DNA from 4 places in the Tardiphaga sp. 619_E2_N8_4 genome. Region 1 is predicted to be linked to each of the others. Evidence: predicted binding sites of a transcription regulator. Region 1 holds the regulator's gene; each other region holds the start of a gene.
What was found. The regulator PhoB, encoded in region 1, activates phosphate uptake and scavenging genes when phosphate is short. The targets are predictions, from matches to a motif close to TGTCATNNANCTGTCAT.

Region 1 (2,199 bases):
GCAGCAGGCTGCCCGCGTCTCCGACAGCACGGCCTTCATGTATCTCGGCGAGTTGATCGAGTTCGATCAGACCAACAAGATCTTCACGTCGCCGACCGATCGCCGCACCCAGGATTACATCACCGGCCGCTTCGGCTGACGCGACATATTCGCGGGAGGAATTTGAGATGGCTTTTGAACACACCACCAAGGCTTTCGACGACGATCTGCAGGAGCTGACCCGTCTCGTTGCCGAGATGGGTGGCCTCGCGGAACGGCAGATCGTCGAATCCGTCGATGCGCTGATCCGCCGGGACGTCGCGCTCGGTGCGCGCGTCGTCGCCACTGACTCCGAGATCGACCAGTTGCAGCGCACGATCGAAGAGCGCGCCGTGCTGACCATCGCCAAGCGCCAGCCGATGGCTGTCGATCTGCGCGAGATCGTCGGCGCGCTGCGCGTCGCCACCGATCTGGAACGCATCGGCGATCTCTCCAAGAATATCGGTAAGCGCGTCAATGCACTCGACAGCGACTTCCATCCGCTGAAGCTGATCCGCGGCCTCGAGCACATGACCGACCTCGTGACCACCCAGGTCAAGGCTGTGCTCGACGCCTATGCCGCACACGATCTGCCCGCCGCGATGACGGTGTGGAAGGGCGACGAGGAAATCGACGCGATCTGCACCTCGCTGTTCCGCGAACTCCTGACCTATATGATGGAAGACCCGCGTAATATTTCGTTCTGTATCCACCTGATGTTCTGCGCCAAGAATATCGAGCGGATCGGTGACCATGCCACCAATATTGCGGAAACCGTGTTCTACATGATCGAGGGCCAGCAGATCCTCGACAAGCGCCCGAAGGGCGACATGACCACATTCGCGAATACGCCGACGGTCTGAAGCATGATCCGGAAAAGTGGAAGCCAGTCTTCCGCAAGGATCATGATCTAAAGGCTTTTCGGACGTCACTGAGGATATTGACCATATGGCTGTGAATGCACGCATTCTGGTGGTGGAGGACGAGGAAGCCCTCACGACGCTTCTTCGCTACAATCTCGACGCCGAAGGCTATGATGTTGAAACCGTCGCTCGCGGCGACGATGCGGACACCCGCTTGAAGGAGCGGGTGCCGGATCTCGTGGTGCTCGACTGGATGCTGCCGGGCCTGTCCGGCATCGAACTGTGCCGCCGCTTGCGCGCACGGCCTGAAACCAAGGCATTGCCGATCATCATGCTGACGGCGCGTGGCGAAGAGAGCGAGCGCGTCCGCGGTCTCGCCACCGGTGCCGACGACTACATCGTCAAGCCGTTCTCCGTGCCGGAGCTCCTGGCCCGCGTGAAGGGCCTGCTCCGTCGTGCAGCTCCCGAGCGTCTCGCCACTGTCCTGGCGTTTGGCGACATCGAACTCGACCGTGACAAGCGCCGCGTCGTGCGCTCAAGCCGTCCGATCGATCTCGGTCCGACCGAATATCGCCTGCTGGAGTTCTTCCTGGAACATCCGGGCCGCGTGTTCAGCCGCGAGCAGTTGCTCGACAGCGTCTGGGGCCGCGACATCTATATCGACGAGCGCACCGTCGACGTGCATATCGGCCGCCTGCGCAAGCTGCTCAATCCCGCCGGTGAGCCCGATCCGATCCGCACCGTGCGCGGCGCCGGCTACGCGCTGGACGACCGGTTCGACAAGGCGGCGGAGTAGGTATCTTCCTTCTCCCCGCCTGCGGGGAGAAGGTGGCCCGGCATTGCGCAGCGACGCCGGGTCGGATGAGGGGGACTCTCCATCGGCTTCGGAGTCTGTGGAGCGGGGCCCTCACCCGACGCCCTCATGCTTCGCATGCGGACGCCGACATCTCCCCGCAAGCGGGGCGAGGTTAGAAGCCCCAAACAAAAAATGCCCGGCTCATCACCGGGCATTTTCATTTGGTTTAGATATCTTCCAGCTCAGCGCGTCGGCTTCGGCACCGCGCGGCGGCGGTCGCTGGCCGGCTGATAGGCGATGCGCGAGTGATGTGCGCAATAGGGGGCGCCGGCCAGGGCCTTGCCGCCGCAGAAATAGAAGTCCGCGCTCGACGGATCGCCGATCGGCCAATGGCAGGTGGCTTCGTTGAGTTCGACCAGCGACAGGCGCTGGCTGATCGGCACAATGTTGTCATAGGCGATCGGGTCGGGCTCGGCCTCGATCTCGTAGTTATGGGCCAATGCTGTGTTGCCGCGCGCCATC
Region 2 (2,199 bases), 2.1 Mb from region 1:
TCACATTGCCGTGCGCTTTCAATATGAATGGCACGATGACGCCGGCAACTGGCATCGCTCCTATGGCAATGAGCAGTGGGAATTTGATGAGGCCGGCCTGATGCGGCGCCGCGAGGCGAGCATCAATGACGTTGCGATTGCCGAGAAGGATCGCCGTTTCCTGTGGCCGGCGCCGGGGCCGCGTCCGGCCGATGTGCCGGGTCTCGGCACCGACCCGTTCTAACTAAAGCGAACCGCTATCGACCACGAATTCGACGCGCTCGGCGACGAAGCGCGAATGCGTAGCGCTGAGCGGCGTGCCGTCGGCATCCACATCGATGGAATCGACAATCAAGATCGGGCGCCCGAGTGCAACACCAAGCCGTGTCGCATCGGTCGCGTCGATGATCCCCGCGGTCACCTTCGTCGAGGCGCGGCGATAGTCCTTGATGCCGTAATGCGCCAGCGCCTTGGTCATCGAGCGCACGCGCTCATAGACCTTGCCGAAATCGGGAAAGCGTTCGGCCGACAGCCAGTTGGTGCCGACGCAGATCGGCGTCTTGTCCGCCAACCGCAAGGCTTCAATGCGGATCAGCGGAGCGCCGGCTTTGAGGCCAAGCTGCCTTGCGAGATCGCGTGTTGCCACATCGTCCCAGGCTCCGATCAATTGCGCTTGCGGCTCGCGCCCGCCGGCACCGGCAATTTCCGAGAAGCGCGTGCGTGATCGCAGGGGATATGCAAGCTTTGGCGATTCCACATAGGTGCCGCTGCCGCGCTCGGCGCGCACCAGGCCGCGTTCGGCCAGGGTCGCGAGCGCGCGGCGCACGGTGTGCCGATTGACGCGGTAGATGTCAGCCAGTTCGGTCTCGCCGGGCAGCTTTTCGCCAGCGCCATAGCGGCCATCTGCAATGCCGCGCTCGATGCCGTCGGCGACGTGCCGCCACAATGCAACGCCTGTTGGCTTGTCCTGAATGGTCACAAAATTGGTCCCGGAATGATGTCGACCACGCATTAGCGAAAAATCGTGCCGCTGTCACGAAACGGTCATTGCCTCCGCCTATAAAGTTGTCTAGTAAATCATACAACTTGTTGAGCGACGGTGACATGACTTCATCCTCCCTGAACCACCAGCAGGCCCGGCGCCGTGAGGCGATGGGGGTGCTTGGGCACTCCGCCACGGCGGATATCGCCGGTTATCTCGATGCAGTGGCTGTTCCCGCCCATGAACAACTGCGTCAGCCGGAAAACGGCCTGGTGATGCTGCGCGGCCGGATCGGCGGCGATGGCGCGCCATTCAATCTCGGCGAGGCGACGGTGTCGCGTGCCGCTGTACGGCTTGCCAGCGGTGAGGTCGGCTTCGGCTACACACTGGGCCGTGACGGCGCGAAGGCGCACCTGATCGCGCTCTGCGACGCACTCATCCAGACCGTTGAATTTTCAGATGCTGTCGAGACCAAGGTGCTCACGCCGCTGCGTGCGCGCGTCGTCGCCGATAGCAAGCGCAAGGCTGCGGAGACCGCGGCGACCAAAGTCGATTTCTACACGCTCGTACGCGGGGAGGGCTGATCATGACGACAGTTGCGGAAATGCCGGCCGGTTTCGTGGATAAGGTCCTCGCGGCGCAATCGACCTTCCGTTCGGTGATGGACGCGATGGCGCGTCCCGGCACCGTGCAGCGCATTCAGGCTGTTTCGGGCGTACCTGCGCCGATGATGCGCGGCGCGGCCGCTATCGCGCTCACGCTGTTCGATCAGGACACGCCGGTGTGGCTCGATAGCAAGTTGGCGGCGACGATGGATGTTGCCAAGTGGATCAAGTTTCACACTAGCGCGCCTGTGATTGCCGATCCGGCGGTGTGCGCCTTTGCCGTGGTGGCCGATCCCGCTGCGCTACCGTCCTTCGAGCACTTCGCCTTCGGCACCGGCGAATATCCGGATCGTTCCACCACCATCATCCTGCAGGTGGCGAGCCTGACTGAAGGCCCTGCCTATGAATTGCGCGGTCCCGGGATCGACGGCGCCACCATCCTGCGCGCCGCGATCGGCGTGCCGGATCTGCTGGATCGTCTTGCGCTGAATGCCTCGCTGTTTCCCCGCGGCATCGATCTCGTGCTGGTCTCCGGCGAATCCATCGTCGCGCTGCCGCGCACCACGCGCCTTGTCGCGAAGGAGGGCTGAGCATGTATGTCGCCGTCAAGGGTGGCGAACGCGCCATCGAGAA
Region 3 (2,199 bases), 3.2 Mb from region 1:
ATCGCGCGCGGCCTGCTGCAGGAACTGCACGACGACGTCGAAGGACTCATAGGGATGATGGACAATCAGGTCCTTCTGACGGATCGCGGCAAAGATGTCGCCGCCATGATCGCGGACACGTTCCGGGTGACGTGGCACATAGGGCACGAATTCGAGATCGGGCCGATCGAGCCGTGTGAGTTGCGAGACCTCGTTCATGGCGAGAATGCCGTCGACCAGCAGGATTTCGTCATCCGAGGTCGCCAGCGCGCGCTGCACGAAGGCACGGAGTTCTGCCGGCATGCCGGCTTCGATTTCGAGGCGGATCACCGACCCTCTGCGGCGACGCTTCAGCGCAGTCTCGAACAGCCGGACCAGATCCTCGGCCTCTTCTTCGACTTCAAGTTCACTGTCGCGGATGATGCGGAAGGCACCCTGCCCCTGAACAGTGTAGCCCGGGAATAGACGCGCGATGAACAGGCCAGTGGCCTGTTCCAGCGTGATAAGGCGGACCGCGCCGTCCTTGCCGGGGGTCGGCAGGCGGATGAAGCGATCGATCTTGCCGGGCATGCGGATCAGCGCGTTCATCGTCTTGCCGTCGGACACCCGCGACAGATGCAGCGCGATGGTGAAGCCCAGACTCGGAATGAACGGGAACGGATGCGCCGGATCGATCGCCAGCGGCGTCAGCAGCGGGAAAATGTTGTGGAGGAAGTGGTCCTCGATCCAGGTCCGGTCGGCCTTGCTGACCTCCTTGCCGTCGAGCAGCACGATTCCGACATCGGCCAGCATGCCGCGCTGGTCGCGCCAGATCGCCTGCTGGTCGCTGCCGAGCTTGGAGACCGCGCTGTTGATCAGCACCAGTTGCTCGGCCGGGGTCAGGCCGTCCGGGCTGCGCTCGCTGATTCCCTCGCGGACCTGCGCCTTGATGCCGGCGACGCGGACCATGAAGAATTCATCAAGGTTGTTTGCGGAAATCGACAGGAAGCGGACGCGCTCCAGCGCCGGATGGCCCGGATTGACGGACTCCTCAAGGACGCGGCGATTGAAATGCAGCCAGGACAGCTCGCGATTGATGAAGCGCTCGGGACCCGACGCGACCACCTCTGCCGGCTTCGCTTCGCCCTTTTTCTCTTCAATAACAATCTCTTCTGCGGAGTCCATGAGGCAGCAATCCATCCAGTTCAAGCAGCGCTATAGTGCCGACAAATCACAGCGGACATTGCGTCAGTTGCGTGACGCTTCGATGACATTGAGGAACCTGCCTGCTGCGCCGTCAAGGCACGGTTTGACGCGCCGCGCTTGACGTCCAAGGCTAAGTCAGGCGTCGCGCAGCAGTTCCGCGGCCAATGCACGGGTGACCGGCCGCCCAAGCCGAAGCGCCTCGCTATCCAGCAATTCCACCGTATGGCGGGCGGCGGCGAATGACCGCTCGATGCGGCTGGCCACATAGCTGACCACGCTCTCGTCGATGCTGAGCTGGCGGTCGGCGCAAAACTTCACGATCAGCGCCCGAAACAACCCGTCATCCGGCGGCAGCAGATTGAGTACCGGGATCGCACGGAGCCGCGACCGCAGATCGCGCAACTCGACCTCCATGGCGGCCGGGGCGACCCGCGCCGTAATCAGCACATAGGCGTTGTCCTGACGTGCCAGATTAAGAAGGTGGAACAGCGCCCGCTCGTCGAAGGCACCGGCATTGAGATCCTCCACCACCAGTGCGTTGGTCACCAACTCAGCCGGAACCGTCGCAGCCGTCAGGCTGTGCGCCATGGTGGAGCGCGCCCCGGCCTCCTCGGCCCAGATCGCCGCCAGATGGCTCTTGCCGGACCCTTCCGGGCCGACAAGGAGCATTACCCGGTTCGGCCAGTCCGGCCAGCAGTCGATCAGTCCCAGCGCCTCGGCATTGGCCGGGCCCTCAAGGAAGTTATCGCGGGACAGACTCTCCGCATGGGGCAGCGCGAACGCCAGTTGACGGGGTTGGACGCGGGCGACCACGCAAATACTCCTGCCGGCTCCGCCGGCGAACGTCACGAATACCGGTTTACCGGGGCTCTTGACCGGGTTCGATGGTGCTCATGTGTCGCATCCACTCGACGAGATAGAAGGACACAGAGAGCAGCGTCAAGACGGTCACAAAGCCCATTAAAATCAAATCGTAAGGCGATGATTTGAAACCAAATCCGAGGGCAGCAAGAACCAAGGCTGCGAAGGCCACCT
Region 4 (2,199 bases), 2.1 Mb from region 1:
TGAGACCCCCGTTTGCTCGACTCGATGATGCAATGGCGAATGGTTCGTCATCGACCAACGACGGTACTATAGGCGTACGGTCATCATTTCAAAAGCAGCAATAAGATGCAGCAGGACTATACATTGGTTTGTATGTCGCGCGAGCGTGTCTGTCGGATAAATCGCGGTAAAATCTGCGCGACGTCATCCGACGCCCTCTTCGTGGGCGTCGGATGACTTTTATTCAAAAGAATATTGCGGTTGCGTTAGGCTCGGCCTGCCCGAAAAACGTTACGCAATCTGCCGACTGTGGGGCTAGTACCGCTCCGGCACATACATTTCGGCTGGCACCGGCGTGCGGTGATAGTCGGGATTGCGCACGCGTGCAGGCAGGACCACGGGCGGATGCTCGACCTCCTGATAGGGAAGCTGTTCGAGCAGATGCGCGATGCAGTTCAAGCGCGCCTTCTTCTTGTCGACGGCCTGCACCACATGCCACGGGGCTTCCGGAATATGCGTATGCTCGAGCATCGCTTCCTTGGCTTTGGTGTATTGCTCCCAGCGGGTGCGCGCCTCGACATCCATCGGGCTGAGCTTCCACTGTTTGAGCGGGTCGGCGATACGCATCGAGAAGCGCAGGTGCTGCGCTTCGTCGGTGATCGAGAACCAGTATTTGACCAGGATGATGCCCGAGCGCACCAGCATGCGTTCGAATTCCGGCACCGAGCGGAAGAATTCCTCCACGTCATCTTCGGTGCAGAAACCCATCACGCGCTCGACGCCGGCGCGGTTGTACCAGCTACGATCGAACAGCACGATCTCGCCGCCGGCGGGGAGATGCGAGACGTAACGCTGGAAGTACCATTGGGTGCGTTCGCGCTCATTCGGCGCGGGGAGTGCGGCAACGCGGCAGACGCGCGGATTAAGCCGCTGGGTGATCCGCTTGATAACGCCACCCTTGCCAGCGGAATCGCGACCCTCGAAGATCACCACGACCTTGAGCTTGTTCTGCTGCACCCAGCTCTGCAGCTTCACCAATTCGCCCTGCAGGCGGAACAGTTCCTTGAAATAGAGGCGTCGCTCGATGGTCTCCGCCGGGCTGTGGTCGGACATTTCGTTGGTCAGGGCGTCGAGACGATCGTCGTCGATCTCGAGCTCGAGTTCTTCATCGAAGCCGTCCAGCATCTCTGCACGAATGCGGTCGTGGATTGCTTGCGCGTCGTCGAGGGAATGTTCGGTCATGGCAGCTCCGCTTGTATCGAATGGGTTCACGGTTATGGACCGATGCAAATGTCAGCGGTGTGACACTGCCTCCCAGGCCCCGGGGCGAATGGGGAAATGGCCCCGATGGGTCTCGCCGCCGCTGTCCATGCAGGACGGGGTGCCGCAAGCCGAAATTCAACTACGCGTGATTGGCGCTACCTTGAGAGCCAAGCGTGCGCATCTGAGGTCGCGGGGCTCGTTGACCAAGGAAAAATGTGATGAATAAATTCATTCTGTTGGGCGCCGCTTTACTGATCGCCGGCACTGCGAGCTGGACCGCGCAGGCCAAAGACGGGCAGAGCGCTGCCAGCAAGCATCGACGGATCATGTCCTCTCACGCGCGGTATGAGGGAAGCGCCCCCGTAACGGTCTATCGCGGATTTGGTGCCGGCCCCGGTTCAGGTTCATATGGATACAGCGCGCCATATGGATATGGCGGCGGTTCATACGGCGGAGATGACAATGCGGAAGGCCGAACGAGCGGCGGCTAGGAGGGCTTGGCAGTTTTGGCTGCTAACCCACTCGCAGACGGAATATGCGGCGCTGCGCCAGGTCTCAGGTAGCAGCGCCGTTTACAAACCCAAATCATAATTTGTACGCCGTGCGGAAGCCGCCCCAATGGCGTCCCTGTATGCGCACGGGCACGTCGATCTCGCGCATCATCACGGTCTGACCGTTGCCCATGTCGCGGGCATAACTCTGGATCAGGTAGGAACGGGTATTGCGACCGGCGGCCAATCCAGCCGGATCGTTGAAGATGCGGCGGTTGCGGCAGTTGGCAGTGTTCCAGCTCGCATCACCCGGGCGCTGCGGCTTCGAATAGATGCTGTTATGCACCGGTAGATAGCCGTTGCGGTCGATCATGGCGCAGAACGCCATGCGGTTGTCCTTGGCCAGAAACGTGTCCTGGAATTCGGGCAGCGCGCGGTCGGCCCAGCCGAGAATCTCTGTCCGGTA

Region 2: phnF (phosphonate metabolism transcriptional regulator PhnF) is a predicted target of PhoB. The motif match lies at 1,011-1,027, and genes of this name have one in related genera.
Region 3: AB8A23_RS18690 (RNA degradosome polyphosphate kinase) is a predicted target of PhoB. The motif match lies at 1,215-1,231, and genes of this name have one in related genera.
Region 4: ppk2 (polyphosphate kinase 2) is a predicted target of PhoB. The motif match lies at 1,270-1,286, and genes of this name have one in related genera.

Annotation. Positions count from the first base shown of each region.
Region 1 is NZ_JBPWQJ010000001.1:671,203-673,401, reverse strand. It holds gene pstB (phosphate ABC transporter ATP-binding protein PstB) at 1-139, shown strand, start outside; gene phoU (phosphate signaling complex protein PhoU) at 168-881, shown strand; gene phoB (phosphate regulon transcriptional regulator PhoB) at 973-1,677, shown strand; gene AB8A23_RS03175 (GcrA family cell cycle regulator) at 1,920-2,199, opposite strand, start outside.
Region 2 is NZ_JBPWQJ010000001.1:2,808,669-2,810,867, forward strand. It holds gene AB8A23_RS13420 (nuclear transport factor 2 family protein) at 1-223, shown strand, start outside; gene phnF (phosphonate metabolism transcriptional regulator PhnF) at 224-958, opposite strand; gene phnG (phosphonate C-P lyase system protein PhnG) at 1,084-1,545, shown strand; gene phnH (phosphonate C-P lyase system protein PhnH) at 1,548-2,156, shown strand; gene AB8A23_RS13440 (carbon-phosphorus lyase complex subunit PhnI) at 2,159-2,199, shown strand, end outside.
Region 3 is NZ_JBPWQJ010000001.1:3,894,003-3,896,201, reverse strand. It holds gene AB8A23_RS18690 (RNA degradosome polyphosphate kinase) at 1-1,143, opposite strand, end outside; gene AB8A23_RS18685 (chromosomal replication initiator DnaA) at 1,300-1,977, opposite strand; gene AB8A23_RS18680 (CDP-alcohol phosphatidyltransferase family protein) at 2,024-2,199, opposite strand, start outside.
Region 4 is NZ_JBPWQJ010000001.1:2,795,670-2,797,868, forward strand. It holds gene ppk2 (polyphosphate kinase 2) at 295-1,221, opposite strand; gene AB8A23_RS13360 (hypothetical protein) at 1,461-1,733, shown strand; gene AB8A23_RS13365 (methyl-accepting chemotaxis protein) at 1,828-2,199, opposite strand, start outside.